DNA from 3 places in the Streptomyces sp. BRA346 genome. Region 1 is predicted to be linked to each of the others. Evidence: riboswitches for the same ligand, from Rfam matches in the RefSeq annotation. Region 1 holds a riboswitch; each other region holds the start of a gene.

Region 1 (9,892 bases):
ACGGCACGACCAGCTTCGAGCGCACCAACTACTTCGAGACGATGCCCGCCCACCAGGTCGAGCTGGCGCTGTGGCTGGAGGCGGACCGGATGGGGTCCCTCCTGACCGCGCTGGACGACGAGAGCCTGGAGAACCAGCGGGACGTCGTCAAGAACGAGCGCCGCCAGCGCTACGACAACGTTCCGTACGGCACGGCCTTCGAGAAGCTCGTCGCCATGGCCTACCCCGAGGGCCACCCGTACCACCACACCCCGATCGGCTCGATGGCCGACCTGGACGCCGCCTCCCTGGAGGACGCCCGGGAGTTCTTCCGCACGTACTACGCGCCGAACAACGCGGTGCTGTCCGTCGTCGGCGACATCGACTCCGAGCAGACGCTCGGCTGGATCGAGAAGTACTTCGGCACCATCCCCTCCCACGAGGGCAAGCGGCCGCCCCGCGACGGCACGCTCCCGGAGGTCATCGGCGGGCAGCTGCGCGAGGTCGTCGAGGAGGAGGTCCCGGCCCGCGCCCTGATGGCCGCCTACCGGCTGCCGCACGACGGCACCCGTGAGGCCGACGCCGCCGACCTGGCGCTGACCGTCCTCGGTGGCGGCGAGTCCTCCCGGCTGCACAACCGACTGGTGCGCCGCGACCGTACGGCAGTCGCCGCCGGGTTCGGTCTGCTGCGGCTGGCGGGCGCGCCGTCGCTGGGCTGGCTGGACGTGAAGACCTCCGGCGGGGTCGAGGTGCCCGGCATCGAGGCCGCCGTCGACGAGGAGCTGGCCCGCTTCGCCGAGGAGGGCCCGACGCCGCAGGAGATGGAGCGCGCCCAGGCGCAGATCGAGCGCGAGTGGCTGGACCGGCTGGCCACCGTCGGCGGCCGCGCCGACGAGCTGTGCCGCTTCGCCGTGCTGTTCGGCGACCCGCAGCTGGCGCTGACCGCCGTGGGGCGGGTGCTGGACATCACCGCCGAGGAGGTGCGGGCCGTGGCCGCGGCGCGGCTGCGCCCCGACAACCGGGCCGTGCTGGTCTACGAGCCCGTCCAGGGCGCCGAGGACGCGGACGACGAGTCCTCCGGTGCCGCAGAAGCCGCCGACACCGACGCAGAAGGGGAGGCGGCCCAGTGAGCGACGCCGTCACCGCCACCATGACCTTCCACCCGCAGCCGCAGGGCGGCGCCCCCAAGCCGTGGGCCTTCCCGGCGCCGGAGCGCAGTGAGCTGTCCAACGGGCTCACCGTGCTGCGCTGCCACCGCCCCGGCCAGCAGGTCGTCGCCGTGGAGATCAACCTCGACGCCCCGCTGGACACCGAACCGGCCGGTCTGGACGGCGTCGGCACGATCATGGCGCGCGCCCTGTCCGAGGGCACCGACAAGCACACCGCCGAGGAGTTCGCCGCCGAGCTGGAGCGCTGCGGCGCCACCCTGGACGCCCACGCGGACCACCCCGGCGTCCGGGTCTCCCTGGAGGTGCCGGTCTCCCGGCTGCCCAAGGCGCTCGGCCTGCTCGCCGACGCGCTGCGCGCCCCCGCCTTCCCCGACGGCGAGATCGAGCGGCTGGTGCGCAACCGACTGGACGAGATCCCGCACGAGCTGGCGAACCCGGCCCGCCGTGCCTCCATGGCTCTGGCCAAGGAGCTGTTCCCGGCCGAGTCGCGGATGTCCCGGCCGCGCCAGGGCACCGAGGAGACCATCGAGGGCATCGACGCCGCGGCGGTGCGCGCCTTCTACGAGGCGCACGTCCGGCCGTCCACCGCGACCGCGGTCGTCGTCGGCGACCTGGCCGGTGTCGACCTCGACCAGGCGCTCGCCGACACCCTCGGCGCCTGGACCGGCGGCCCGGCCCCGCAGCGCTCGGTCCCGCCGATCATCGCCGACGACACCGGTCGTGTGGTGATCGTCGACCGGCCCGGCGCGGTCCAGACCCAGCTGCTCATCGGGCGCATCGGCGCCGACCGGCACGACCGCGTCTGGCCCGCGCAGGTGCTCGGCACCTACTGCCTGGGCGGCACCCTCACCTCCCGGCTGGACCGGGTGCTGCGCGAGGAGAAGGGCTACACCTACGGGGTGCGCGCCTTCGGCCAGGTGCTGCGCTCCACGCCGCCCTCGCCGGCCGGTGGCGGCTCGGCGGGCGCCTCGCTGCTGGCGATCAGCGGTTCGGTGGCCACCGAGGTCACCGGCCCGGCGCTGGACGACCTGTGGACGGTGCTGCGGACGCTGAAGGAGGAGGGGCTGACGGACGCCGAGCGCGATGTCGCCGTGCAGAACCTCGTCGGCGTCGCCCCGCTGAAGTACGAGACGGCCGCCGCTGTCGCGGGCACGCTCGCCGACCAGGTCGAGCAGCACCTGCCGGACGACTTCCAGGCGCAGCTGTACGCCCGGCTCGCGGAGGCGGGGACGGTGGAGGCGACCGCGGCGGTCGTGAGCGCCTTCCCGGCCGACCGGCTGGTGACCGTGCTCGTGGGTGACGCCTCGAAGATCGAGGAGCCGGTCAGGGCGCTCGGCATCGGAGAGGTGCGCGTCATCACCGGCTGAACCGCTCTCCGCCGGGCCCGAGATGTTCCGGGGCCCGGCTCAACGCACCATCAGAACAAGGACCCTGGCGTCAAGCGAGACGCCAGGGTCCTCCCTTATGCCCGATATGAGGGGCGTTTGGTTTGTGGCGAGAACAACAAAAACCCGTAACCGTTTGGTGATCGAAACGCGGCCCGTTTAGCGTCAGTGCGGCTGTTCGCCGGATACCCGCCGCACCCGCGGCACGGACAGTCATCGCCGAGTCCCATGGTGCGAGTGCCAGGGGAGCCGGGGACCCAAACGTCCCTGGGGTGAATCGGACGCCTTCCCCGGCCGGGGGAGGGGCCCGTAGGAGACCTTCCTGCTCCGAACCCGTCAGCTAACCCGGTAGGCGAGAAGGAAGGAAAGGAGTGCGCCACCACATGGCGTTCACCCGTGCCGCAGGGAAGCACCGACGTCCCAGCCAGACCGCCGTCCGTACCGGCGCGAACATCGCCGGCATCACCACGGTCGCCTCGGGCGTCGTCGCCGGCATCGCCGGCCCGGCCCTCGCCGCGACCGGCGAGACGCCGTCTCCCCAGGACACCGGTCTCCGCCAGGCGATGGTGATCGGCGACGGCCTCTCCGACCAGATCGACGCGCAGGCCCAGTCCCAGGAGAGCGCCGCCGAGGCCGCCGCCGCCAAGGCGAAGGCCGAGGCCGTGGCCCGCCAGGAGGCCGCGCGGAAGGCCGAGGCGGCCGCGAAGAAGGCCAAGGCGGAGCGCGAGGCCAAGGAGCGCGCCGCGCGCGAGGAGGAGCGCAAGCGCCTCAACACGTTCGTGTCGCCCGTCGAGGGCTCCTCCGTCTCCACCGGTTACCAGGCGTCCAGCGGCCTGTGGTCCTCCGGCAGCCACACCGGCATCGACTTCAGCGCCTCCACGGGCACCGAGGTGCAGTCGGTGGGCATGGGCGAGGTCGTCGAGGCGGGCTGGGGCGGCTCGTACGGCAACAACGTCGTCATCAAGATGAACGACGGCACCTACACCCAGTACGGCCACCTCTCCTCGATCGGTGTCTCGGTCGGCCAGAAGGTCACCCCCGGCCAGCAGATCGGCCTGTCCGGCGCCACCGGCAACGTCACCGGCCCGCACCTGCACTTCGAGGCCCGCACCACCGCGGAGTACGGCTCGGACATGGACCCGCTGTCCTACCTGCGCTCGCACGGCGTCAACCTCTGACCCGTCGCCGCTCCTGTCGAAAGGCCCCGTCCGCTCCGGACGGGGCCTTCGGCGTTACCCGGCCGGGACGCTCCACTGTGACCAAAAAATATCCCTGAATTGCCTTCGCCCATCGGAAATCCCGGCGGCTTCGAATAGAGTCGCTGAACACGCGTCAATCGGATGCGTTTCGCGGGGTTGAGGCGGAGGTTCGACAATGCGGGACCGGAAGTGAACGGGGATACGGCCGCACTCCAGGGCGGTCGCCGGATTTCGGCGCATGCGGTGTGCACGGCGATCCGTGACGACATCATCTCCGGTACCTATCCGCCCGGCAGCCGGCTGACCGAGGAGCTGCTCGCCCGGCGCTACGGGGTCTCCCGGGTGCCCGTCCGCGAGGCGCTGCGCACCCTGGAGTCCGAGGGCTTCGTCACGACCCGGCGGCATGCGGGCGCGTGCGTCGCCCAGCCGTCCGAGAAGGAGGCGGCCGACCTCCTGGACATCCGGGCCCTGCTGGAGCCGCTGGGCGCCGCCAGGGCCGCCCAGCGCCGCACCGAGGGGCATCTGAAGGTGCTGCGCGGTCTGGTCCGGCTCGGCCAGGAGCGGGCCCAGCGCGGCCGCTTGGGCGAGCTGCGCTCGCTGGGCGACTGGTTCCACGAGACGCTCGCCCAGGCGTCCGGCAGCCCGAGCCTGGCGGGAATGCTGGTGCAGCTGCGGCGCAAGACGGCGTGGGTGTACGCGTCGGACCCGGCCCGGCAGGCCGCGCAGGTGGTCCAGTCCATGCAGCCCGTACAGGCCGCGCCGGGCCTACCGGGGGCGACCGGGGGCGCCGACCCGTCGGTGCGCGCCGTCGAGTCCTGGGCGGAGCACGGGGCGATCGTGGACGCGGTCGCGCGCGGCGACGCCGACCGGGCGCGGGCGCTCGCCGCCGCGCACACCGAACGCTCGCTGGCCGAATACCGATTGCGAAACGGGTCCCAGGTGAGAACTTCGAAACATTCCGTAAACACGGCGAGCGGCCGGAATTAACAGCCGTCCGCTAATGCGGCTCAATGGAATTCGGGATGCGAAAAAACAACGGGGCCGCGGTGACCCGTAATGGTTCACCGCGGCCCCGCCGCGCCGAAATGTGATTCGGACGGAATCAGACGATCTCCGGAAGCTCCTCAAGGCCCTCGGCCACCAGCTTCGCCAGACGGTCGAGCGCGACCTCCGCGTCGTCGGCCTCGGAGGCGAGCACGACCTCGTCGCCGCCCTGAGCGCCCAGGCCGAGCACGGCGAGCATGGAAGCGGCGTTGACCGGGGCGCCGCCCGCCTTGGCGATCGTGATGGGGACGCCGGCGGCGGTCGCCGCACGGACGAAGATCGACGCCGGGCGGGCGTGCAGGCCCTCGGCCCAGCCGATGTTGACGCGGCGCTCAGCCATGGTGTTGCCCTTCAGATCTGCGGGTGCTGTTGTCTAGACCAGATCATACGGTGTCCGGTCTCGCCCGGGTCGGGGCCCGAGTGGGTCCAGTCATGTCCGAACAGGTCCGATACGGACTTTCCCTCGACACCCCCCGTTCACGCAAGGGTGTCCGCCATGCGGACCTCTGCGTCCCGGACTTCAGCCCGTACCCTGTCCCCATGCCGAGCCCGTCGGATCATCACGCGTACCCCACCCACTGGGAGGCCGACGTGGTGCTCAGGGACGGTGGTACCGCGCAGATCCGCCCCATCACGCCCGATGACGCGCAGCGCCTGGTCAGCTTCTACGAACACGTCTCGGACGAGTCGAAGTACTACCGCTTCTTCGCGCCCTACCCCCGGCTCTCCGACCGCGACGTCCACCGCTTCACCCACCACGACTACGTCGACCGGGTCGGCCTCGCGGCGACCGTCGGGGGCGAGTTCATCGCCACCGTCCGCTACGACCGCATCGACGAGGACGGGCTGCCCGCCCACCTCCCGCCACCCGGTGAGGGCGACGCCGACCGGCCCCCCGCCGACGAGGCCGAGGTCGCCTTCCTGGTCCAGGACGCCCACCAGGGCCGCGGCGTGGCCTCGGCCCTCCTCGAACACATCGGGGCCGTCGCCCGCGAGCGCGGGATCCGCCGCTTCGCCGCCGAGGTGCTGCCCGCCAACACCAAGATGATCAAGGTGTTCACGGACGCCGGCTACACCCAGAAACGCAGCTTCGACGACGGCGTCGTCCGCCTCGAATTCGACCTCGAACCCACCGACCGCTCCCTCGCCGTCATGCGCGCCCGTGAGCAGCGCGCCGAGGCGCGCTCCGTGCAGCGGTTGCTCACCCCCGGCTCCGTCGCCGTCATCGGAACCGGCCGCGCCCCCGGCGGGGTCGGCCGCACCGTGCTGCGCAACCTCCTCGACGGTGGCTTCACCGGGCGGGTCCACGCCGTCAACCACGCCTTCCCCGAGGACTGGACGCGCCTGGAGCCCGACGGCGTCCCGGCCCACCGCTCCCTGCGCGAGATCGACGGACCGGTCGACCTGGCCGTCGTCGCCGTGCCCGCCGCGCAGGTGCCCGCCGTGGTCGCCGACTGCGGCGACCACGGCGTCCAGGGGCTCGTCGTCCTCTCCGCCGGGTACGCCGAGAGCGGCCCCGAGGGCCGCGACCGCCAGCGCGACCTGGTCCGCCAGGCCCGCACCTACGGTATGCGCGTCATCGGCCCCAACGCCTTCGGCATCATCAACACCGCCGAGGGCGTGCGGCTGAACGCCTCCCTCTCACCCCGGCTGCCCGTCCCCGGCCGCATCGGGCTGTTCACCCAGTCCGGCGCGATCGGCATCGCCCTGCTGTCCGGGCTGCACCGGCGCGGCGCCGGACTCACCCGCCCCACCGGCACCGAGGGGACGGCGGGTCTCGCGGGCCTCGCGGGCATGGTCGGCCTCTCCACCTTCGTATCCACCGGAAACCGCGCCGACGTCTCCGGCAACGACCTCCTCCAGTACTGGTACGAGGACCCGGAGACCGACGTCGCCCTCATGTACCTCGAATCCATCGGCAACCCCCGCAAGTTCACCCGGCTCGCCCGGCGCACCGCCGCCGTCAAGCCCGTCGTGGTCGTCAAGGGCGCCCGGCACAGCGGCAGCGCCCCCACCGGGCACGCCGTGCCCACCACCCGCATCCCCGACGCCACCGTCTCCGACCTGCTGCGACAGGCGGGCGTCCTGCGTGTGGACACCGTCACCCAGCTCGCCGACGCCGGGGTCCTGCTCGCCTCCCAGCCGCTCCCGGACGGGCCGCGCGTCGCCATCCTCGGCAACTCCGAATCCCTCGGGCTGCTCACCTACGACGCCTGCCTCACCGAGGGGCTGCGCCCGCTGCCGCCCCGCGACCTGACCACGGCCGCCGCCCCCGAGGACTTCCACCGCGCCCTGACCGGGGCGCTCGCCGACGACGCGTGCGACGCCGTCGTCGTCACCGCCATCCCATGGGTCGGCGACGCCCGTGCGGCGGACCTCGCCGCGGCCGTCCGCACGGCGGCCACCGAGGCGTCCGGGCGCGGCGCGGCCAAGCCGGTGGCGGTGGTCCACCTGGAGATCCCCGGCCTCGCGGAGGCCCTCGCGGGCATCGGCGACCCGGCCTCGGCGCCCGGCGCCGCACCACCGGCCGAGATCCGCCGGATCCCGGCCTATCCGGCCGCCGAGCGCGCGGTGCGGGCGCTCGCCGAGGCCGTGTGGTACGCGCGCTGGCGGCGGGAATCCGAGGAACCCGGCCGGGTGCCGGAGTACGACGACATCGACGAGGCGGGGGCCGCCGCCGACATCGAGGTGCTGCTGGCCCCGCCCGAGGGAGCCCCGCACCCGGACATCCCGCCGCCCGACGCCCCCGTACCGGACGGGACTGGCGAATCCGGCCTCGAGCTGTCCGCCGCCGACACCCAGCGCCTGCTGGCCCGCTACGGCGTCAGCGTGCTGCCCGCGCTGCCCGCACCCGACCCCGACGCCGCCGTACGGGCCGCCGGGCGGCTCGGCTACCCGGTCGCGCTGAAGCCCACCGCCCCGCAGCTGCGCCACCGCACCGACCTGGGCGGGGTGCGGCTCGACCTCGGCGGCGAGACGGAACTGCGCCGCGCGTACGCCGAACTGACCGCCCATCTCGGCCCTGCCGAGGAGCTGGGCCTGGTCGTGCAGCGGATGGCCCCGCGCGGCGTCGACACCGTCGTACGGGCCGCGATAGACCCCGCCGCCGGAGCCGTGCTCTCCTTCGGGCTCGCCGGCGCCCCGTCCGAGCTGCTGGGCGACACCGCCCACCGGCTCGTCCCCGCCACCGACCGGGACGCGGCCGAACTGATCCGGTCCATCCGGACCGCGCCGCTCCTCTTCGGCTGGCGGGGTTCCAAGCCGGTGGACACCGCGGCCCTCGAAGAGCTGCTGCTGAGGGTGTCGCGGCTGGTGGACGACCATCCCGAGGTGGTCGCCGTCGACCTGGAGCCGGTCGTCGTCGCCCAGCGCGGCCTCTCCGTGCTCGGCGCGTCCGCGCGGCTGGCGCCGCCGCCCGTGCGCACCGACCTCGGCCCCCGCCATCTGCCCGCGTACTGACGGGCCGGGACCGGTGACGGGCATGGGAGCCGGTGTCGGCGCCGCCCCGTAGGATGGTGCCCATGGCGAAGACCGGTACGACGACCCAGGGGCTGCGCGCGGCGATCGAGCGCAGCGGCTATTACCCGGCACTCGTGGCCGAGGCGGTGGAGGCCGCCGTGGGCGGCGAGCCGATCGTGTCGTACCTGGTCCATCAGGAGACCACGTTCGACGCCAACGAGGTGCGCCGCCATGTCACGGTCCTCGTCCTCACCGGAAACCGCTTCATCGTCAGCCACACCGACGAGCAGGCCGCGGACGGCACCTCCCCGTCGCCGTACGCGACCACCTCCACCGAGTCCGTGAAGCTCCAGCGCATCTCGTCGGTCGTGCTCAGCCGGGTCGTCGCCAACCCCGAGTCGTACACCCCGGGCACGCTGCCCCGCGAGGTCGTGCTGACCATCGGCTGGGGCGCCGTCAACCGCCTCGACCTGGAGCCCGCCGCCTGCGGCGACCCCAACTGCGAGGCCGACCACGGCTACACCGGCTCGTCCACCGCCGACGACCTGAGCCTGCGGGTCAGCGAGGCGGGCGACGGCCCCGACACCGTCCGCCAGACCCTCGCCTTCGCCCAGGCGCTCTCCGAGGCCACCGCGGCCACGCCGGACACCGGCCGCTGATGCCCGGCTCCGCCACCGGCCCGACCACCGCCGCCGACTCCGCCTGGCCCGAGCCGGTCCCGCTCGACCCCCGTGCCGCTCCGCTGCCGCGCTACGGCACGGGCTCGCTCGCCGATCTGCTGCCCGCGATCGCCGCGGGCCAGGAGGTCCCGGGGCTGACGTCCGGGCTCGCCCTCGCACCCGCCGACCGGGTCTGCGTCTTCCTGATCGACGGCCTGGGCTGGGAGCTGCTCCGCGATCACCCCGCCGAGGCGCCCTTCCTGACCTCGCTGCTCTCCACCTCGCTGAACGGCACCGGCGCCCCGCTCACCGCGGGTTTCCCTTCCACCACCGCCACGTCGCTCGCCTCCGTGGGCACGGGCCTGCCGCCCGGCGCCCACGGGCTGCCGGGCTATACGGTGGCCGACCCCGCCACCGGCCAGCTGATGAACCAGCTGCGCTGGCAGCCCTGGACGGATCCGCACGCCTGGCAGCCGTATCCCACGGTCTTCCAGCTGGCCGACGCCGCGGGCGTGCACACCTGCCAGGTCTCCGCGCCGACCTTCGCGGAGACCCCGCTCACCAAGATCGCGCTGAGCGGCGGCACCTTCCACGGCCGGCTCTCCGGCGAGGAGCGGATGGACCTCGCGGCCGAGCAGCTCGGCGCCGCGGACCGCTCGCTCGTCTACACGTACTACAGCGAAGTGGATGGCAAGGGTCATCGCTTCGGCGTCGACTCCGCGGAGTGGCGTGACCAACTCCGCTACGTCGACGGGCTGGCCCGGCGGCTCGCCGAACAACTCCCGCCCCGCGCCGCGCTGTACGTGACCGCCGACCATGGCATGATCGACATCCCCTTCGACCCGGAGTCGCGCCTCGACTTCGACACCGACTGGGAGCTGCGGGCGGGCGTCGCGCTGCTGGGCGGCGAGGGCCGTGCCCGCCATCTGTACGCGGTCCCCGGCGCGGCCGGCGACGTGCTCGCCGTATGGCGCGAGGTGGTGGGGGAGCGGATGTGG
Region 2 (9,892 bases), on a different contig from region 1:
CTGCGGCGGGGAGAGACGCGCGACCCAGTCCGTGGGCTGTTCGGTGAGCGCGTCGAGGACCGACGACGAGCAGAGGTACGGCAGGCCGAGGGCGTCTGCCCTGGTGGCAGCGGCGCGCGCGACGACGCTGTGATACTCGCCCGCCAGGGCGGCCACGCCCAGGTCGGCCAACTCATCCACGGCCGCGGCGGCCTTCTGCGGATCGGCCGCGGTGTCCCTGACCACCAGCTCCAGCGGCCGTCCGCCGATCCCACCGGCGCCGTTGACGTCGGATACGGCCAACTCCAGTCCGGCGAGCAGATGGTGGCCCGCCTCGATCCAGCCGGGCCGGGTGAGCGGAACGAGAGCGCCGATCTGGACGGATGAGCCGTCTTCGCGCCGTGGTGGGCGTACCTGGGTGACCATGCCGGTCATTGCATCCACGGCCATCGCCGACGGCAAGCGATTATCCGTTCGCCCTGGGGGTCTTGAGGTGGCTCTTGAGGTTGGCCTTCTTCACCTTGTTTCCGCAGGTCGCCATGGAGCACCAGCGCCGTCGCCGTCCGCGGCTGGTGTCCAGGAAGAGCCCTCCGCAGGTGTGCTGCTCACAGCGCTTGATCACGCCGTCGCCCTCGCCGTCCTTGTGGTGCGCGCCGAGCGTCGCCACGGCGTCGACGGCGACGACGGCCAGCGCCGCACGGGCGGGGTCGCTGTCCGGGAGCCGCCACCGGGCCCGCCCGCCGGTGAGGACGAGGCGCGCCCGGTGACGTGCGGTCCAGCGGTTGAGCAGGTCCTCGTCCGCCGGGTCCGGTACGTCGTCGGCGGCGACGGCGGTACCGGCCCGGTGGATGGCCTCGCGCAGTGCGTGGGCGTCGCGCAGGAGGGCGTCGGAGATCGGCATCTCCGCGCTGCCCAGCTCATTGGCGCCCAGCTCATTGGCGACGAGCCAGGCCCGGAGCCGGTCCGGGGTGGGGATCCGCTCCACCGTCGCGTCGCCGCGCCGTTCGCTGAGGGTTGCGACGAAGCGGAACGCCAGGATCTCGTTGCCGAGCCGGAAGCCTCCGGCGGTAGGTGAACCGGTCATGGTGGTTCATGGTAGGCGCTCCGCGGCCCGGAGGCCAATGTTTGACATCATCGAGGCGAACCATTTAAACAGGTTCGCATGAACCAGTTGAAACGGATCTCCGAGAGCGTCGTGGATCCCCCGGACCGAAGGTCTCAGGTTTCCTGCGGCAACCCGCCCGGCTCCGGGCGGCACCGGATGGGGTTCTGGGTCGTGGCGGTGGTGTTCGCCGTCACCACCGCGTTCTCGACCGTGCCGACGCCGCTGTATCCGCTCTACGAGGAGCGTGACGGCTTCGGTTCGTTCACCGTGACGGTGGTGTTCGCGGTGTACGCGGTAGGCGTGGCGGTCGGCCTGGTGGCCGCCGGTCACCTCTCTGATCGCACCGGTCGCCGCCCGGTCCTCGTCGGGGCGCTCCTGTGCCAGCTGGCCGCGGCGGCCCTCTTCCCCGTGTGGCCCGCTCTCCCCGGCCTTCTCCTCGGCCGGTTCGTCACCGGACTGGGCGTGGGCATGGCAACCCCGACGGCCACCGCGTACCTCCAGGACCTCCACATACGCTCACGGCCCACGGCCGGGCGGGCGGGCCGCTTCGCGGCGGTGTCGACGGCGGCGAACGTCGGCGGCCTCGGCGTGGGCCCGCTGGTCGCCGGGGTGCTCGCGGCGTACGCCCCGGCCCCGATCCATACGCCCTACGCCGTTTTCGCGGTGCTGCTCGTCGCCGGGGCCGTCGCCGTCACCGCCCTGCCGGAGACCGTGGACCGCCCCGCCCGCCCGGTGCCGTACCGCATGCAGCGGGTGCGTCCCCACGGTGGTGCCGGACCCTTCTGCCTGGCGGTGGCATGTGGGAACGCGGCCCTGGCGATCTTCGGGCTCTTCACGTCCCTGGCACCGGGGTTCGTCGCGACCACCTTGCACCAGACGTCGCCGGCCGTCGCGGGCACCGCCGTCTTCGCCGTCTTCGCCGCCGCGGTACTGGGCCAGAGCCTCACCGGCTCCCTACGGCCCGCGGCGCGCCGAGCCCTCGGCGTCGCCGCGGAAGCCGCCGGATGCGCCGCCGTCGCCGTAGGCATGGTGCGGGCGGACCCCGCCCTCTTCATCGCGGGAGGCGTCATCGCGGGGATCGGCGCGGGCACGCTCTTCAAGAGCGCGGTCGCGCTGATCACGGAGGCTGCGCCCGCCGACGTGCGCGCGGAGGCCCTGGCGACCTTCTTCCTCGCCGCCTACACGGGCCTCGTCCTCACCTCCCTCGGACTGGGCCTCGCCGCACAACTGACCAACCCGACGACAGCGACTCTGTGGTTCTCCGGCTTCCTCGCCGCACTCCTCACCGCGATCGCCCTCCTCGGCCGGACGGTCGGCTGGGCCGGTCGTCGGCCTTCACCGTCCCCGTCACCCTGATCCGACACATGCGCAAGGAGAACAACATGACCACCACAACCACCCGGCCGATCACCGGCTTCGGCACCGTGAGCGGTGTCCCCTGGCTCCCCGACAACTTCCCGGACGTCTTCGACAGCACCCTCGTCCGCGTCGGCGACGTCGCCCTGCACACCGTGCAGGGCGGCGCCGGGCGGCCGCTGCTCCTCGTCGGCGGCTGGCCGCAGAACTGGTACGTGTGGCGTCACGTCATGCCCCGCCTCGCGGAGCACTTCCGCGTCGTCGCTGTCGACCCGCGCGGCGTCGGACCGTCGGACAAGCCCCGCGACGGATACGACACCGGCACCGTGGCCGCCGAACTCGTCGCCCTGATGCGGACGCTCGGCCACGAGCGCTTCGCGATGGCCGGACACGACGTCGGTATGTGGATCGGCTACGCCCTCGCCGCCGACCACGCTGACGCGGTCGAACGCCTCGCCCTGCTCGACGCCACGATCCCCGGCCTCGCCCCCGACATCCCCGTCTTCGGCCCCGAGGCGCAGAACGACATGCTGTGGCACTTCGCCTTCAACCGGAAGCGCGGCCTCAACGAACAGCTCGTCCGCGGCCGCGAGCACCTCTACTACGGCGACCAGTTCCGTATGAAGGCCGCGCGGCCGCTGCCGGAGTCAGCCGTCGGCTTCTACGTCGAAACGCTGGCCCGCGACCCCGAGGCGCTGCGCGCCAGCTTCGAGTTCTACCGGGCGACGGACGACAACATCGCCCAGAACGAGCGGCGCAAGCAGCACCCGCTCCCCATGCCCGTCCTCAGCATCGCCGGAGCCCGTGGCCAGGGCGAACGCCTCGCCGCCCTGCTCGGTCCGGTGACCGAACGGCTTGAGAGCGTCGTGCTTCCGGAGTGCGGGCACTACGTCCCCGAGGAGAGCCCGGACGCGCTGCTCGATCGCCTGCTTCCCTTCTTCCGCGCCTGAGCCTGCTGGACCGCGCCCAGGGCCGGGAGCACGGCGATGGCCACAGCTTCCAGCAGGACGACCCCGCTCGCCACCAGGTAGGCGACGTGGTAGCCCACGAGCAGCCGCGCCGCTTCCCCGCCCTGGTCGGCGGCGGAGGTGACGGCGGAGGCCACGGCGACCAGGATGGCGGTGCCCAGACCGGCCCCGGCCTGCTGCGCCGTCACGTTCGACGCACCCGCGACGCCGTGCCGCCGCTGGGGAACGCCGTCGAGGGCCGCCGTGGTGAAGGCGGTGAAGGAGAACGCCTGCCCCACACTCATGATCACGAGTCCAGGGAAGAGACTCGTCCAGTAGCCCGGCGCCCGCGGCGAAGGTGAAGGCGAAGATGGAGCGCCAGCCGAGCAGTTCGGTCAACACGGCCCCGGCGACCAGACCGGCGCCGAAACTCACCGCGCCGACGGAGGCGTACACGCCCAGCGCCCGGCTCCGGGCCGGTCCGGGTCTGGACTACGAGGCGATGGCGCTGCCCGGACCGGGTGCCCTGTACCTGGTGACGTACACCGCCCCGGAGGGCAGCCCCGGCCAGGGCGCCCGCAACCTGCTGGAGGCGCTCGACCAGGGCGTGGGCTAGGGGGGTGTCCCAGATCCCCGGACCGCGGAGCCGGACGGCTACGCGGGGCGGCTACGCGGGGCGGGCCGCGCCCGCGAAGGGCATCTGGTCGATCGGGGCCACCCGGACCGGGGCCCCGGGGCGCGGGGCGTGGATCATCAGGCCATTGCCGATGTAGAGCCCGACATGGCTGACGCCGGAGTAGAAGAAGACCAGGTCACCGGGGGCCAGTTCGCCGCGCCCGATGCGGCGGCCCGCGTTGATCTGGGTGTAGGTGGTACGCGGCAGGGACACCCCGGCGGCGCGCCACGCGGCCTGGGTCAGGCCCGAACAGTCGTAGCCGTACGGCCCGGTCGCGCCCCAGACGTACGGCTTGCCGATCGCCTCGTACGCGAAGGAGATGGCCCGGGCCGCCCGGCCGCCCGTCCGGGCGGGGGCGCCGTGCCGGGGCGTCGACGCGGTACGGGCGTCAGCGGCGCCACGGGCGTCCTGGGCGGCGCGGAGGCGGTCGCGCTGGGCACGGGTCAGCTTGGCCAGCAGCGCGTCGGCCGCGGCCAGCTTGTCCTGGACCGCGTGTTTGTGGCGGGAGGCGGCGGCCTGCGCGGCGCGCAGCGTACGGAGGCGGTCGTCCGCCTTGCCCCGGACGCGGCGCAGCGACCGCTCCTCGCGGGTGATGCGCGCGATCGTCACCGCCTGGCGGTCGCCCGCGCGGTCGGCAAGCGAGGCGCGCTGGAGGTACTGGCCGGGGGAGGAGGACAGGGCCAGCTGAAGGGCGGGGGCGACCGTGCCGGAGCGGTACTGGGCGGTGGCGAAGGCGCCGAGGGCGTTGCGCGCCGTGTTGAGGCGGGCGGTGCGGCGGCTGGCCTCGTCGCGTAACCGGTGGAGGGACCGCTGCGCCTTCTCGGCCGCGGCCCGGGCGCCGTCGTACTTCTCGGTGGCCTCCTCCGCCTCCCGCTCGTACGCCGCGACCTTCGCCTTCACCTGGTCGGGCGTCAGACGGGGCTCGGCGTGCCCGATGCCCGGGAGGGCGGTCGCGGAGGCGACGCCCGCGAGGGCGAGGGTCGCGGCGGTGCGGAGGGTGGTGCCGGTGAGCGACGAGCGGTGCCGCTGCTTCGGCTTCGTGGGGGGCTGCGGCGCCACTGTGGCGGTTCACCTTTCGTGGGGGGTGTGCTTCTTGGAGGGGAAGCTAGGCCGGTCGGCGGCGCGGCGCGCTGAGATGACCGGAGGTGGACGGATTCGTCCCCCCGGTGGCGCCTGCTGATCACGGGGGCGGTGCGGGGTGGGCGGGATCGGGGCGGCTGTGACCGATGTGCCGATCGGGGTGTACCCGGGTGACTGGCGGTGATATGAGCGGCGCTAGTCTCCGGTGCCATGGACGTACTCATCAATGTGTTCGTCGGCCTGCACATCGTCGGCATCGCCGCCCTGCTGGGAGGCTTCCTCTCCCAGCTCACGGCGATACGCGGGGACGGCGCGCGGATGACGCCGGGGATGCTGCACGGCGCGCTGACCATGCTGGTCACGGGGGCGGCTCTGGTCGGGCTGAACCAGGCGGACGATCAGACGGTCAACAACATCAAGATCGGCGTCAAGCTGGCGCTGCTGATCGTGATCCTGGGCCTGGTGTACGTGAAGCGGGACGAGGAGAAGGTGGAGCCCGCGGTCTTCAGCGCGGTCGGCGCGCTGACGACGGTGAACATCTTCATCGCCGTGCTCTGGACCTGATCCGCTGACGCCCCATCCGTGCTCCGGCTGGGCCAACTCGGGGGCGGGAAGGGGCGGAATGGGGGAAATCGCACCTGTAAGCGCAACCCGACGCACTCTTCGACTGTCTTACCCGTCAAGGGCAAGCCCGGAGGGAGCGCGCAATGGGGGTAAAGGCAGGGTTCGGGGCGTGGCGGGCATGGCGCCGCCGTACGGCGGTCGCCTTGGGCATGGCGGGCATGGTGGTGCCGCTGTCCGTCGCGCTCGGTACGGCACCGGCGCAGGCGGCGACGGCGTGCACGGCGAGCACCGGTCCGTATCAGAGGCAGGTCGAGAAGTTCCTCGGCCGTCCCGTCGACGGTCGGCAGTCCTCGGGGGACTGCCGCGCGACGCAGAGATTCCAGATCAACCACGGCATCAGCCCGACCATCGGCTACGCGGGCCCCGTCACCTGGGGCGTCATGAAGCTGATCAACGCGCAGTACGCGGCGGGCCGTAACCCCAACGCGGCGCGCAAGTGCCCCACCAACAAGGGCCGTATCGCCTGCGTCGACCTCACCCGGCAGCTCAGCTGGGTGCAGGACGGTTCGCGGCTGGTGTTCGGGCCGGTGCCGGTGCGCACCGGGCGGGACAGGTACGAGACCCGCACCGGGCTGAAGCAGATCTACTGGCGGCACAAGAACCACTGGTCGACGATCTACCACGTGGCCATGCCGTACAGCCAGTTCTTCGACGGCGGCCAGGCGTTCCACTCCATCGCGGGAAGCGTATGGTCGCCGCCCGGCTCCCACGGCTGCGTCAACATGCGCTCCGGTGACGCGCAGAAGTACTGGAGCCTGTTGCGGAACGGCGACGACGTGTACGTGTACGGGCGCAAGCCGGGCACGTGATCCGGCCGGTGTTCACGGTGTGAGCGGCGGCTGCCCGATCGGGCATCGGGCAGCCGCACTGCGGCTACGCGGGCCGCACGCTCCCGTAGATCGGCATCTCGGTGATCGGCGCCTTCTTCACCACGTCCCCCGGCTTCGGCGCGTGGATCATCATCCCGTCGCCGATGTAGAGCCCGACGTGGCTGATGTCGTCGTAGAAGAAGACGAGATCACCGGGCTCGAGGTCGGAGGTCGAGACGCGCGTACCGGCCTTCACCTGGTCCCATGTGGTGCGCGGCAGGGAGACACCGGCGGCCTTCCACGCGGCTTGGGTGAGCCCCGAGCAGTCGTAGGAGTTGGGCCCGGTCGCGCCCCAGACGTACGGCTTGCCGAGCTGGGACTCCGCGAAGTCGATCGCCTTGGCCGCCTTGGTGCCGTTCGTGGCGGTGGACGAGCCGGATGAGCTGCTTCCGGAACCGGAAGAGGAACCGCCGCTCGACTGCTGATCCTGTTCCTGCTGCTTCTGCTGGGCCGCGGCCTCCCGCTGCTTCTCGGCCAGCTCGGCCGCCTTGCGCCGCGCCTCCTCGGCCTTCTTCTTCTCGATCGCCGCCAGCCGCGCCTTCTCCTTGGCGGTCAGGTTCGCCAGCAGCCGCCGGGCCTGCGCGAGCTTGTCCTGGACGGCCTTCTTCTTGGTCTTCAGCTCTCGCTGGGTCTCGGTCAGCGACTCCAGACTCTTGGCGGCCTCGCGGCGCTCCTTGGCGGCCTTCGCCGCCTGCGTCTGGAAGTCGTCGACGGCCCGCTTCTGCGAACCGGCCATCCGGTTCATCAGATGCGACTGGTCGAAGAGGTCCTGCGGGTCGTTGGAGAACAGCAGGCTCGCGGCGCTCGAGGTCATGCCGCCGTTGCGGTACTGGGCCGCGGCGTAGGTGCCGAGCGTGCGGCGGGCCTCGTTGAGCTTCTCCGTGTTCTCGGCGACGTCGTCCATCATCCGGTTGACCTTGGTGCGCTGCTGCTCGGAGCGCTCCTTGGCGGCGTTGTAGTGCTGGGTGGCGGTTTCCGCCTGGTGGTAGAGGGTGTCCACCTTCTCCTTGACCGCCTCGATCGACTGCGTGGTGCCGGGCTTGGGGTCGCCCGGCGCGGCGTTCGCGGTCTGGGAGAGGAGGGTGACGGAGGCGAGGGCGGCGGTGGTGAACCCGACGGCCGTACGGCGCCCGGTGGAGGAGGCGGCGGTGGGTATTCGGGTCCGCGGCTTGCGGTGCGACGCCAAGGGAGGCGACTCCTTCCGTGGACCGCCTACCGGGTTAGCTGTCGGGTTCGGGCGATACGGAAGGTTGCCCTACGGCCTCTGCGGACGGACGACATGTCGTACGCGTCGTACCGCCGCTCGGGCCGATTCACCCCGGTGTTGTCGGGCCCCTCCTCCCCGAAGGGGGGCGAGGAGGGCGGGTCCCCGGCTCCGGGCGCCTTGCGACACGGACGGACTCGGCGGAGGCTGCCCGGGCCGGCGCGGTTCGCCGACGGGTCTACGGGCCGCCTGAGGGAGGACGGTAGCCAACTCGTGGGGCTCCTGTGAAGGCTGGTGGTCGATATGCCCGAAACCGTTTCGTGACATCCATACGCAGTCCATGCGTAGGCTGTCAGTGCGGCGCCCTAAACTCGGTGAGCGATGAGCAGCCTCTTTGATGACAGCTTCCTGGCGAATCTCGGGCCTCCGGAGGAGGAGCCCCCGCCGCCCGAGGATTCCGCACACCCGGGTCACGCCGGCGGTTCGGACGGTTCAGGTGGCGAGGAGGTGCCGCACCACCTCTTCACGGGCGCATTCGACGCGCCGGTGCCCAGCGGGACCAGAGACGCGCATTACCGGAACGGCGCGGCCCGCCCCGCCGTCGACCCCGCTGCGCTGCTGGAGGGGCTGAATGAGCAGCAGCGGGCCGCCGTGGAGCACACCGGCTCGCCGCTGCTGATCGTCGCGGGGGCCGGGTCCGGCAAGACCCGGGTGCTCACCCACCGCATCGCGTATCTGCTCGGCACCCGCCATGTGCACCCCGGCCAGATCCTCGCCATCACCTTCACCAACAAGGCGGCGGGCGAGATGAAGGAGCGGGTCGAGGAGCTGGTCGGCCCGCGGGCGAACGCGATGTGGGTGATGACGTTCCACAGCGCGTGCGTGCGCATCCTGCGCCGCGAGTCGAAGAAGCTGGGCTTCACCTCATCGTTCTCGATCTACGACGCGGCCGACTCGAAGCGGCTGATGGCGCTGGTGTGCCGGGATCTCGATCTCGACCCGAAGAAGTTCCCGCCGAAGTCGTTCAGCGCCAAGATCTCCAACCTGAAGAACGAGCTGATCGACGAGGAGACCTTCGCCGGTCAGGCGGCGGACGGCTTCGAGAAGACGCTCGCCGAGGCGTACGCGATGTACCAGTCGCGGCTGCGCGAGGCCAACGCCCTCGACTTCGACGACATCATCATGACCACGGTCAACCTGCTCCAGGCGTTCCCGGACGTCGCGGAGCACTACCGCCGCCGCTTCCGGCACGTCCTGGTCGACGAGTACCAGGACACCAACCACGCTCAGTACACGCTGGTGCGCGAACTGGTGGGCACGGACACGGACGAGGTGGCGGCCGGTGAGCTGTGCGTCGTGGGCGACGCCGACCAGTCGATCTACGCGTTCCGGGGCGCCACGATCCGTAACATCCTCCAGTTCGAGGAGGACTACCCGGACGCGCGGACGATCCTGCTGGAGCAGAACTACCGCTCCACGCAGACGATCCTGAGCGCGGCCAACGCCGTCATCGAGCGGAACGAGAACCGCCGCCCGAAGAACCTGTGGACCGAGGCGGGCACCGGCGCCACCATCACCGGCTACGTCGCCGACACCGAGCACGACGAGGCCCAGTTCGTCGCCGACGAGATCGACCGGCTGACGGACGCGGGGGACGCCCGGGCCGGGGACGTCGCGGTGTTCTACCGCACCAACGCCCAGTCCCGTGTCTTCGAAGAGATCTTCATCCGGGTCGGGCTGCCGTACAAGGTCGTCGGCGGGGTCCGCTTCTACGAGCGCAAGGAGGTCCGCGACGTCCTCGCGTACCTGCGCGTGCTGGCCAACCCCGAGGACGCCGTCCCGCTGCGCCGCATCATGAACGTGCCCAAGCGCGGCATCGGCGACCGCGCCGAAGCGATGATCGACGCGCTCGCGTCGCGCGAGAAGATCACCTTCCCGCAGGCGCTGCGCCGCGTCGACGAGGCGTACGGCATGGCGGCCCGCTCGGCGAACGCGGTCAAGCGGTTCAACGCGCTCATGGAGGAGTTGCGGACCATCGTGGAGTCGGGCGCG
Region 3 (9,892 bases), on a different contig from region 1:
GCGAAGCGGGCGGGCAGCCCGGCGAGCGCCCGGTGGAACGGGCCGGGACGCCAGGTCAGGCTGTCGACGGGCACCGCGAGCTCGATGTCGGGGAGCTGGTTGAGCAGCTTCTCGATGGCCGCAACGGCGATGAGCTGAGCGGGGTCCTTGGCCGGGCAGGCGTGCGGTCCGGCGCTCCACGCGAGGTGGGCCCGCTTGCTCAGGAGCTGGCGGGACGAGGAGAGCTTGGGGTCCGTATTTGCCGCAGCGAAGCTGATGAGAATCAAATCGCCCGCGGCCAGCCGCGTATTACCGAATTCCGTGTCCTGCACGGGATAGTGCGGGGCGTAGTTCGCCATCGGGGCCAGATTCCAGAGGGCGTCGTCGATGGCGTCCTCCACCAGCAGCCCGCCACCCGAATACCGCTCGTCGGACAGCATGAGGTAGAGCCCGTTGGCGATGAGGTTCCGCTGCGGTTCCGTACCGGCCGAGATGAGCATGACGAGCTGATGAATCATCTCCTCGTCGCTCAGCTTCGCGCCGTGCTGCATCAGCCGGGAGGTGACATCGTTCCCCGGCTGCCGCCGCTTGAGCGCGACCAGTTCGAGCAGGCCCTGGGTCAGCTCCTCGTTGGCCTTTTCCGCGTCGACCCCGCCGTCGAAAATCCCCGAGGTGCCGAAGATCAGTCGGTCACCGATTTCCGGCGGGCAGCCGAGAAGCTCGTTGAAGACCAGCAGCGGCAGCATCTTGGCGTAGTCGTTGAGGAGGTCGACCGAGCCGCGGGCGCTGAATTGGGCGATGAGATAGGAGGCGACCTGCTCGACGTGCCGGCTCAGCCAGTGGGGGTCCACCCCCGCCAGGCTGTCCGTCACCGCCTGGCGCAGCCGCAGGTGCTCCGCCCCGTCGGTGAACAGACAGTTCGGGCGATATCCCAGCATGGGCACAACCGGACTGTTCTGCGGTACTTTGCCTTCGTTGAAATCACGCCATCGTCGGGCATCCTTGGCAAAGGCATCCGGGTTCTGTAGCACCTGGAGGGCCGCCGAGTAGTCCGTGACGAGGTTGGCCTCCACCCCGGGCGACAGCTCGACCGGGGCGATCGGCCCGTACGACCGGAGGTGTGCGTAGAAGGCATCCGGATCGGCCGCGAACTCGGGCCCGTGCAGCGGCACCCGCTCGCCGCTGCCGCGATGGGCAGGGCAGCCCGGTGGCGGAACCGGGAAGTCCGATTGTGTCTCCATTACGTGCTCCTAGCGGGTACGTTCCTGCAGGTAGCGAACAAGCGCCATCAGCGCATTGGCCGATGACTTCTCGTCACGCGCGTCACAGGTGACGACAGGTGTCTCGGGCAGCAGGTCCAGTGCCTCGCGCAGTTCCCCATCGGGACGGACAGGTGTGCCATCGAAGTGGTTGACGGAAATCGCATAGGGGAGTCCGTACTGTTCCACCAGGTCGATCACCGGGAAGGATTCCTTGAGGCGTTCCGGATCGACCAGGATCAGCGCTCCGAGCGCACCCCGCGTCATGTCCTCCCACACCTGGACGAAGCGCTCCTGTCCGGGTGTTCCGAAGAGATAGAGGACAAGGCGTTCGCTCAGCGTGAGGCGGCCGAAGTCCATGGCCACCGTGGTCGTGGTCTTGCCGCGGGTGCCCATCAGATCGTCGACGTGCGCACCGGCCTGCGTCATCCGTTCCTCGGTGCGCAGCGGGGGGATTTCGGACATGGTGCCGATGAACGTCGTCTTTCCGACCGCGAAGTGCCCCACGACCAGGATCTTGGCCGCGATCTGCACCGCGTCGTCCAGATAGACGTCCTCATCCGAAGCGGGCCTGGAGACCATCCAGTACCTCCTGAAGGAGTGAAACGTCGACGAGCTGGGCGGGGGGCGCGGGGGCGCGCGTGACCAGGTAGCCGTCCGACGACAGGTCGGACAGCAGGACCTTGACGATGCCGATCGGCAGCCCCATGTGGCCCGCGATCTCGGCAACCGAGAGATAGCCCCCTGAACACAGGTCCAGCAGGCTCCGCTTCTCCGGGTCGAGCGTCGGAGCACGTCTCTGTTCGGATGCGGTGACCAGGGTGATCAGGTTGAACTGGTCGGTGTCCGGGAGCCCGCGGCCGTTGGTGATGACGTACGGTCGCACTAATCCGGCGGTCTCGGGCTCCTGCTCCTCCGGGGCGGTCATGCCTGAACGCCCGTTTCGCGGGGCGGAGTGGTCAGCGCCTTGCCGAGCTGACCGACGAGCTGCTGCATACGGAAGGTGATGTCGGCCATGTCGACATCGGGCGCGGAGGAGACCGCCAGGTACGCGCCCTCGCCGGCCGAGATCAGGAAGACCCAGCCGCCGTCGAACTCCACCAGGGTCTGACGCCAGTTCATATGAGGGCCGCCGCAGAAGCCGGCCATGGTGCGGCTCAGCGACTGGATACCGCTCATCGCGGCGGCGACGGTGTCGGCCTCGTCCTTCCTGACCTCTTGAGATCGGGCCATCAGCAGACCGTCGGCGGACACCAGGATCGCGTGACGTGCCCCGGGTACTTCCAGGGCGCTGTCAAGCATCCATGACAGGTCGTTGTTCACTGAGGATCATGCCCTTCCCTGTTCGGGTTTGCGGAGCGTCCGGACTGTGTGCCGCGCTGGAACGCGCCCATGATCGAAGCGGTTTCCTCGCTCGTCCGGGCCGGGGCGTTCGCCTCGTCTGATCGCGGCACGATGGAGATGGACCCCTTGCGTCGGCGTTTGGGCAGGCCGCCCGCGGTGGAATCGCTCTCTTCGGGGGCGGCGTCCGCCTGGGACGTACGGGGCGCGGGCTGTTCTTCCGGCTCGGGCATGTTGGTCAGGAGGTCCTCGGGAAGAAGCACTACCGCGCGCACACCACCGTAGGGAGAGGCCGAGTCGACGGAGACCGTGAATCCGTAGCGGGAGGCGAGCACGCCGATCACCGCGAAACCGAACTGTGGCGGGTTCCCCAGACCCGTGACACCCGCCGCGCGCTGGGCGGAGAGCAGTTCGTCGGCCCGGTTCTTCTCCTCCTCGTTCATACCGACGCCGGCGTCGTCGATGATGATGCAGACGCCCTTGGGGACGGTGCGGATGGTGATGTCGATGGGGGAGTCGGGGGCGGAGTAGCTGGTCGCGTTGTCCAGCAGCTCGGCGAGGGCCAGCGCGACCGGTTCGACGGCCCGGCTGACCAGAGCGAAGTTGCTCTGGGAGCGGATCTCGACGCGCGTGTAGTGGCGGATGCGGCCCTTCGCGCTGCGCACCACGTCGTAGACGGAGGCGACGGCCCGCTGACGGCCCAGCCAGCCGTCACACAGAACGGCGATCGACTGCGCACGGCGGCCGAACTGCGAGTTCATGTGGTCGATCTCCAGCAGGTCCTGGAGAATGTGGTGCTCGCCGTAGCGGTCCTGGAGCTTCGTGATCGCCAGCTGCTGTTCGTTGGCAAGACCCTGAAGCGTCCGCATGGCGGATTTCAGCGCGCTCTTGGTGGCTTCCTCGGAGCGTATCTGAGCGTCCTGAACCGCTGCCGCGTAGTTGTTTTCGAGTTCGGCGGTGCGGTTCTCGAGTTCCGCCTTCTCGGTACTGAGCTTCGCTCTCGCTTTTCGCCCGCGGATAATGGCGGTTGCGGCGAGAGGCGTGCCAGCGATCAGGGCCCAGAGCGCAGGATCCTGTATGTAATGCGTCATAAGACTCTCTTTAAACGACTAGACCGCCAGGGACTGAAGGGTTGGTGCTGGTAAGAATCCGGGTGATATGGAGAAGCGGCGGTAAGTCAGCGCCCGTACGGCGCCCGAGGGGACCGGGCGTACCGCCCTCGACCTGCCGCGGGCAGCGCACAGGCAGGGGTGCGCCGGCACGGCTCCATATGCCCAACTGGCGGCATAGTGCTCCTCAGAGTGGTAACCCTCTCGGCTGATTTACCGGATCGCCGTGTGTCTTACGGGCCCTTGGCTCGCCTGGCAAGCGCGGTGATCGTATCACCAGAGGCAGGAGGCCCCGTGCATGTGCCGGAGTCTCATTCAACCACCTGACACTGTTTCAGCCATCCCCGCATTTTGCCTCATTGGGCGACGTCAGCGCATGTTCCGCAGGTCGGAGTGGTGGGCGCCGCGGGCCGTTCCGGGCGATGGTCGCAGCCGTCAGATATCGGGCATTCACCGCGCACTGTGAGCGCATCGTGGAGGGTGTGTGGAGAAGGTCGTCGAATTACTTCGACATTAATTGGCGTTACTTTCGCGTTATGGATTTACTTCCGATAAGTGGCGTATCGGAATCCACGGGTCGCGGCCGGTATCGTCGGGGCGTGTCCGATCAGCCCTGCCCCGCCTCCGCTCCCACCCTCTTCACCTGGGAGTTCGCCACTGATCCCTACCCCGCATACGCCTGGCTACGCGAGCACGCCCCGGTGCATCGCACCACGCTCCCCAGCGGGGTCGAAGCCTGGCTGGTGACCCGCTACGCCGATGCCCGTCAGGCCCTCGCCGACGCCCGGCTCTCGAAGAACCCCCAGCGGCATAGTGAGTCCGCTCACGCCCGGGGCAAAGTGGGCATCCCGGGCGAGCAGCGCGCGGATCTGATGACACATCTGCTCAATATCGATCCCCCGGACCACACCCGGCTGCGGCGGCTGGTGTCCAAGGCGTTCACCCCGCGCCGCGTTGCCGCGTTCGCCCCGCGGGTGCGCGAGCTGACCGACGACCTCATCGACGCCTTCGCGGACCGGGGAGAGGCGGACCTCATCCACGAGTTCGCCTTTCCTCTCCCCATCTACGCGATCTGCGATCTGCTCGGCGTTCCGCGCGAGGACCAGGACGACTTCCGGGACTGGGCCGGAACGATGATCCGGCACGGCGGGGGCCCGCGCGGGGGAGTGGCCCGCGCGGTGAAGAAAATCCGCGCCTATCTGGCCGAGTTGATTCACCGTAAGCGCGCCGCGCTCGGCAACGACTTGATGTCGGATCTGATCCGGGCCAGCGACCACGGTGACCATCTCACCGAGAACGAGGCCGCGGCGATGGCCTTCATCCTTTTGTTCGCGGGTTTCGAGACCACCGTCAATCTGATCGGCAACGGCCTCTACGCGCTGCTGCGCCATCCCGGGCAGCGGGCCCGGCTGCACGGGGCATTGGAAGAAGGGGACGAGGAACTGCTCGCCACCGGGGTCGAGGAACTGCTGCGCTACGACGGCCCGGTGGAGATGGCCACCTGGCGGTTCGCCACCGAGCCGGTGACCATCGGCGGGCAGCACATCGCCGAGGGAGAGCCGGTGCTGGTGGTGCTCGCCGCCGCCGACCGCGACCCCGAGCGCTTCGCCGACCCCGACGTGCTCGACCTCGCCCGCACCGACAACCAGCACCTCGGTTACGGCCACGGCATCCATTACTGTCTGGGTGCCCCGCTGGCCCGCCTCGAGGCGCAGACCGCGCTCGCCACCCTGCTGCGCCGTATCCCGGATCTCCGGCTCGCGGTGGAGCCGGACGACCTGCGCTGGCGTGGCGGGCTCATCATGCGCGGACTGCGCGCCCTTCCGGTGACCTGGGGAAAGTGACATCCGGTCAGCCATGTGACCGTGACGTGACCTGAGATACACCGGCTTGTGATGATCGTGTGGCGTCGCTATGTTCAACCGACAAACCGAGCCCCCACACGAGAGGCGATTCGCATGCTTTCCGGGAACGGACGTCACCGCCGCCCCCGCCAGGCTCCGGCCATCGTCGTCGCGGCGGGGGTGACCGGCGCGAGCATCGCCCTCCCGCTCTTCGGAGCGACCGGCGCCCAGGCAGCCCCCGCCTCCACATGGGACCAGGTCGCCGAGTGCGAGAGCGCCGGGATGTGGAGCGCCAACGAGGGCAACGGCTTCTACGGCGGCCTGCAACTGACCCTCGACATGTGGAAGAAGTACGGCGGCACCAGCTACGCCCCGCGGCCCGACCTCGCCAGCCGCTCCCAGCAGATAGCCGTCGCCGAGTCGATCCTCGGCGACCGCGGCCCGGACGCCTGGCCCAGCTGCGCGCTGAACGCCGGGCTGACCGACGGCGGCGACGCCCCGGACGTGAACCCCGGCAGCACGGCGCGCCCCTCCCAGCAGGACGACGCGGAGCGCGAGGACCGTGACCGGTCCGACGCCCGGGACCGTGGCGCTCCGTCCGGCAAGACGCCGGACGCCTCCGACGCCTCCGACGCGCCCACCGGGCCGGAGCGGCCCGAGCACTCGGCCACGCCGGGCGACTCGAACGACTCGAACGACTCGAACGACTCGGACGACGCGAACGACTCCGACGGCTCGAACGGCGGCGCGTCCTCCCCGTCCCCTTCTTCCGGTGCGCCGTCCCCCGGCGCGTCCGACCCCTCGCCGACCCCCTCCTCCACCGAGCGCGGCTCCGAGGGCACCTCCGGCGCCCGCCGGGGCGAACGGGACACGGGGCAGCGGCCGAGCGACCACGCCTCGCGCGGCGGTGCCGACAGGGCGGAAAACCCCACGGATGGCGGCTACACGGTGCGTCCGGGTGACAACCTTTCAGCAATCGCCGAAAAGCAGGAATTGGGCGCCGACTGGCGTCGGCTCTACGAGTCCAACGAAAACCTCATCGGAACCGACCCGGATCTCATTCTCCCTGGTCAGCGACTTGATCTCACCATCAGGAGCCGGTAGTTCGGGGTGATTTGCCCGATCTGGAACCGGTGAGACATACCTCTCGTCACATTTTCCGGGGCGTCCGAGGTGTCCGGTCTCTCCGCACCCGGCCCCACCTGCGCCGATGTGGGCCGAGTGAGATCGATAACAGCCCTGTTCACTGGGATAAGGGTGTTTGAACGTTTCCCGCACGTGTGTTTAACGTCTTTCCGCTCGCCACCGCGAGCACCGTCGACCGTCACGCCGAGTCCTGCCGGCGGTCGTCCGGTACCGACGCGCCAGCGCCGAAGGCAGGAGCGGGGGACCCAAGGTAAGTGCCGGGAGGCCAGCAAGATCGGCCGAGCGGCTAGGGGTGAAGCAGGGTGCGGACCCCCGCACCCAGCCGGGCAACTCACGCCCGAACCCGACAGCTCACCTCGTAGGCGTCGGTGAGGAAACGAACGAACATGTCCAACGCTCAGGGCAAGCACCGTCGTCCTTCCAAGGCCACTCGTTTCGCAGCGCTCGCCGGCCTCGCCGGAGCCGCCGTGGCCACCCCGCTCATCGGTGCGACGTCCGCCTCTGCCGCCACCACGTCCCAGTGGGACCAGGTCGCGCAGTGCGAGTCCGGCGGCAACTGGTCGATCAACACCGGCAACGGTTACTACGGCGGCCTTCAGTTCTCCTCCTCCACCTGGGCCGCGTACGGCGGTACCGCCTTCGCACCCACCGCCGACAAGGCCGGCAAGGCCCAGCAGATCCAGGTGGCCGAGAAGGTCCTGGCCAGCCAGGGCAAGGGCGCCTGGCCGGTCTGCGGCAAGGGCCTGACCAGCGGCGGCGCCCCGTCCGCCCCGGCGCCGTCCACCCCGTCGCAGAGCCAGTCCGACTCCTCGCAGTCGGCCCCGTCCGCCAAGCCGAAGGCCGCGCCCCGCAGCGCGCCCGAGCACGCCGCGCGCGCCGAGACCCGCGGCCCGATCAAGAAGGGCGACGGCGAGTACAAGGTCAAGTCCGGTGACACCCTTGGCAAGATCGCCAAGACGGAGGACGTCAAGGGCGGCTGGAAGAAGCTCTTCGAGCTGAACAAGAACGTCATCCAGAAGGCCGACCTGATCTTCCCCGGCCAGCAGCTCCACCTGAGCTGAGCAGCCACACCGTAGTCAACGAGGGGGTGTCTTTCGGGTCAGGCCGGATCAGAGGCATGATCCGGAAGACGCCCCCTGGCCCCGGCCGGGTGCGCCGCCCCCACGGTGCACCCCGCCGGGGCTTCGGTGCGGTTAGGCTCATGCTGCTACCGAAGACCCATACGAAGGAGAACCTCGTGCCGTCCATCGACGTCGTCGTAGCTCGCGAGATCCTCGACTCGCGAGGCAATCCCACGGTCGAGGTCGAGGTCGGCCTCGACGACGGCAGCACCGGCCGTGCCGCCGTCCCGTCCGGCGCCTCCACCGGCGCCTTCGAGGCCCTCGAACTCCGTGACGGCGACAAGAACCGCTATGGCGGCAAGGGCGTGGAGAAGGCCGTCCTCGCCGTCATCGAGCAGATCGGCCCCGAGCTGGTCGGCTATGACGCCACCGAGCAGCGCCTGATCGACCAGGCGATGTTCGATCTGGATGCCACTCCGGACAAGTCCTCGCTCGGCGCCAACGCCATCCTCGGCGTCTCCCTCGCCGTGGCGCACGCCGCCTCCGAGGCGTCCGACCTGCCCCTCTTCCGTTACCTCGGCGGCCCGAACGCGCACCTGCTGCCGGTCCCGATGATGAACATCCTCAACGGCGGCTCGCACGCCGACTCCAATGTGGACATCCAGGAGTTCATGATCGCGCCGGTCGGCGCGGAGTCCTTCTCCGAGGCCCTGCGCTGGGGTGCCGAGGTCTACCACACCCTGAAGGGCGTGCTGAAGGAGCGCGGCCTGTCCACCGGTCTCGGTGACGAGGGCGGCTTCGCGCCGAACCTCGACTCCAACCGGGACGCCCTCGACCTGATCGTCGAGGCCATCAAGAAGGCCGGCTACCAGCCCGGCCAGGACATCGCGCTCGCGCTCGACGTCGCCGCCTCCGAGTTCCACAAGGACGGCGTCTACCAGTTCGAGGGCAAGGCCCGCACCGCGTCCGAGATGACCGCGTACTACGCCGAGCTGGTCGAGGCGTACCCGCTGGTCTCCATCGAGGACCCGCTGAACGAGGAGGACTGGGACGGCTGGAAGACGATCACCGAGCAGCTCGGTGACAAGGTCCAGCTGGTCGGCGACGACCTGTTCGTGACCAACCCCGAGCGGCTGGCCCGCGGCATCGAGAACGACACCGCGAACGCCCTGCTGGTCAAGGTCAACCAGATCGGCTCGCTGACCGAGACCCTCGACGCCGTCGAGCTGGCCCAGCGCAGCGGCTTCAAGTGCATGATGTCGCACCGCTCCGGTGAGACCGAGGACGTCACGATCGCCGACCTGGCCGTCGCCACCAACTGCGGCCAGATCAAGACCGGCGCCCCGGCCCGCTCCGAGCGGGTGGCCAAGTACAACCAGCTGCTGCGCATCGAGGAGATCCTCGACGACGCCGCGGTGTACGCGGGCCGCTCCGCCTTCCCGCGGTTCAAGGGCTGACCGCTTCTCGAACCTCGAGGAGCGGACACGTCTGACGCTTGTCCCCGGCCGCGGTCCCGTACCGTGGCCGGGGACGGCGTTACTCAAGCGAAGTCATCACCGGGGAGGCGACGTGCCGGCGGATCGGTTCTCCACCGCGACCAGGCTGAAGGCGCTCGGCGAACACGCCGCCGCCCGGGTCTACCGTGCCCGGATCAAGCGCCGCCGCAGCCGGCTCACCGGCCGGGCCGCCCTCCTCGCGCTGGTCGTCTGCTCCCTGGTGGTCGCCCTGGCGTATCCCATGCGGCAGTACATCTCCCAGCGCTCGGAGATCGCCGACCAGCGGCGCCAGGCCCAGCGCGAGCGCGCCGAGGTGGCCAAGCTCCGCGAGCAGAAGGCCCGGCTGCGCGACCCGGCGTACATCGAGCGGCAGGCCCGCGAGCATCTGCACTATCTGATGCCGGGCGAGACCGGCTTCAGCATGGTGGACCCCGGTGCCCGGGCCGAGCGCTCCACCGACCGGGGCGCGGGCGACCGCCCCTGGTACACCAACCTCTGGGACGCCGTGGACACGGCGGACGCGCCGAAGGCGGGCAGCGCGCACCGCTGACCCGCCTTGCCGACGTCGTAGGCCGCTCCGGCCTGACCCCGATCGAGAAAGAGAACTTTCCCCTCGTGACTCCGCTCCCCGTCCGAAGGTGGGGGCTTCCAACCTGA

What was found. Region 1 has a riboswitch for cyclic di-AMP ahead of LCH29_RS19150 (M23 family metallopeptidase). Riboswitches for the same ligand answer to the same signal wherever they lie in the genome.
Region 2: linked by a shared signal. The riboswitch ahead of LCH29_RS26245 (NlpC/P60 family protein) and the one ahead of LCH29_RS19150 (M23 family metallopeptidase) in region 1 are both predicted to bind cyclic di-AMP.
Region 3: linked by a shared signal. The riboswitch ahead of LCH29_RS15865 (transglycosylase family protein) and the one ahead of LCH29_RS19150 (M23 family metallopeptidase) in region 1 are both predicted to bind cyclic di-AMP.

Annotation. Positions count from the first base shown of each region.
Region 1 covers NZ_JAIWIH010000014.1:98,210-108,101, forward strand. Annotated here, with positions in the region: gene LCH29_RS19140 (M16 family metallopeptidase) at 1-1,109, shown strand, start outside; gene LCH29_RS19145 (M16 family metallopeptidase) at 1,106-2,515, shown strand; cyclic di-AMP (ydaO/yuaA leader) riboswitch at 2,741-2,902, shown strand; gene LCH29_RS19150 (M23 family metallopeptidase) at 2,917-3,711, shown strand; gene LCH29_RS19155 (GntR family transcriptional regulator) at 3,922-4,719, shown strand; gene LCH29_RS19160 (HPr family phosphocarrier protein) at 4,835-5,116, opposite strand; gene LCH29_RS19165 (bifunctional acetate--CoA ligase family protein/GNAT family N-acetyltransferase) at 5,317-8,235, shown strand; gene LCH29_RS19170 (DUF5998 family protein) at 8,298-8,894, shown strand; gene LCH29_RS19175 (alkaline phosphatase family protein) at 8,894-9,892, shown strand, end outside.
Region 2 covers NZ_JAIWIH010000023.1:100,873-110,764, reverse strand. Annotated here, with positions in the region: gene LCH29_RS26290 (ABC transporter substrate-binding protein) at 1-414, opposite strand, end outside; gene LCH29_RS26285 (CGNR zinc finger domain-containing protein) at 446-1,063, opposite strand; gene LCH29_RS26280 (MFS transporter) at 1,142-2,440, shown strand; gene LCH29_RS26275 (alpha/beta fold hydrolase) at 2,467-3,390, shown strand; gene LCH29_RS26270 (hypothetical protein) at 3,327-3,692, opposite strand; gene LCH29_RS26265 (hypothetical protein) at 3,758-4,003, shown strand; gene LCH29_RS26260 (NlpC/P60 family protein) at 4,055-5,122, opposite strand; gene LCH29_RS26255 (hypothetical protein) at 5,354-5,707, shown strand; gene LCH29_RS26250 (L,D-transpeptidase family protein) at 5,851-6,576, shown strand; gene LCH29_RS26245 (NlpC/P60 family protein) at 6,641-7,822, opposite strand; cyclic di-AMP (ydaO/yuaA leader) riboswitch at 7,831-8,053, opposite strand; gene pcrA (DNA helicase PcrA) at 8,222-9,892, shown strand, end outside.
Region 3 covers NZ_JAIWIH010000011.1:23,814-33,705, forward strand. Annotated here, with positions in the region: gene LCH29_RS15830 (cytochrome P450) at 1-1,220, opposite strand, end outside; gene LCH29_RS15835 (GTP-binding protein) at 1,230-1,820, opposite strand; gene LCH29_RS15840 (DUF742 domain-containing protein) at 1,795-2,166, opposite strand; gene LCH29_RS15845 (roadblock/LC7 domain-containing protein) at 2,163-2,561, opposite strand; gene LCH29_RS15850 (ATP-binding protein) at 2,558-3,670, opposite strand; gene LCH29_RS15855 (cytochrome P450 family protein) at 4,288-5,532, shown strand; gene LCH29_RS15860 (transglycosylase family protein) at 5,647-6,636, shown strand; cyclic di-AMP (ydaO/yuaA leader) riboswitch at 6,891-7,058, shown strand; gene LCH29_RS15865 (transglycosylase family protein) at 7,065-7,739, shown strand; gene eno (phosphopyruvate hydratase) at 7,880-9,196, shown strand; gene LCH29_RS15875 (FtsB family cell division protein) at 9,309-9,785, shown strand.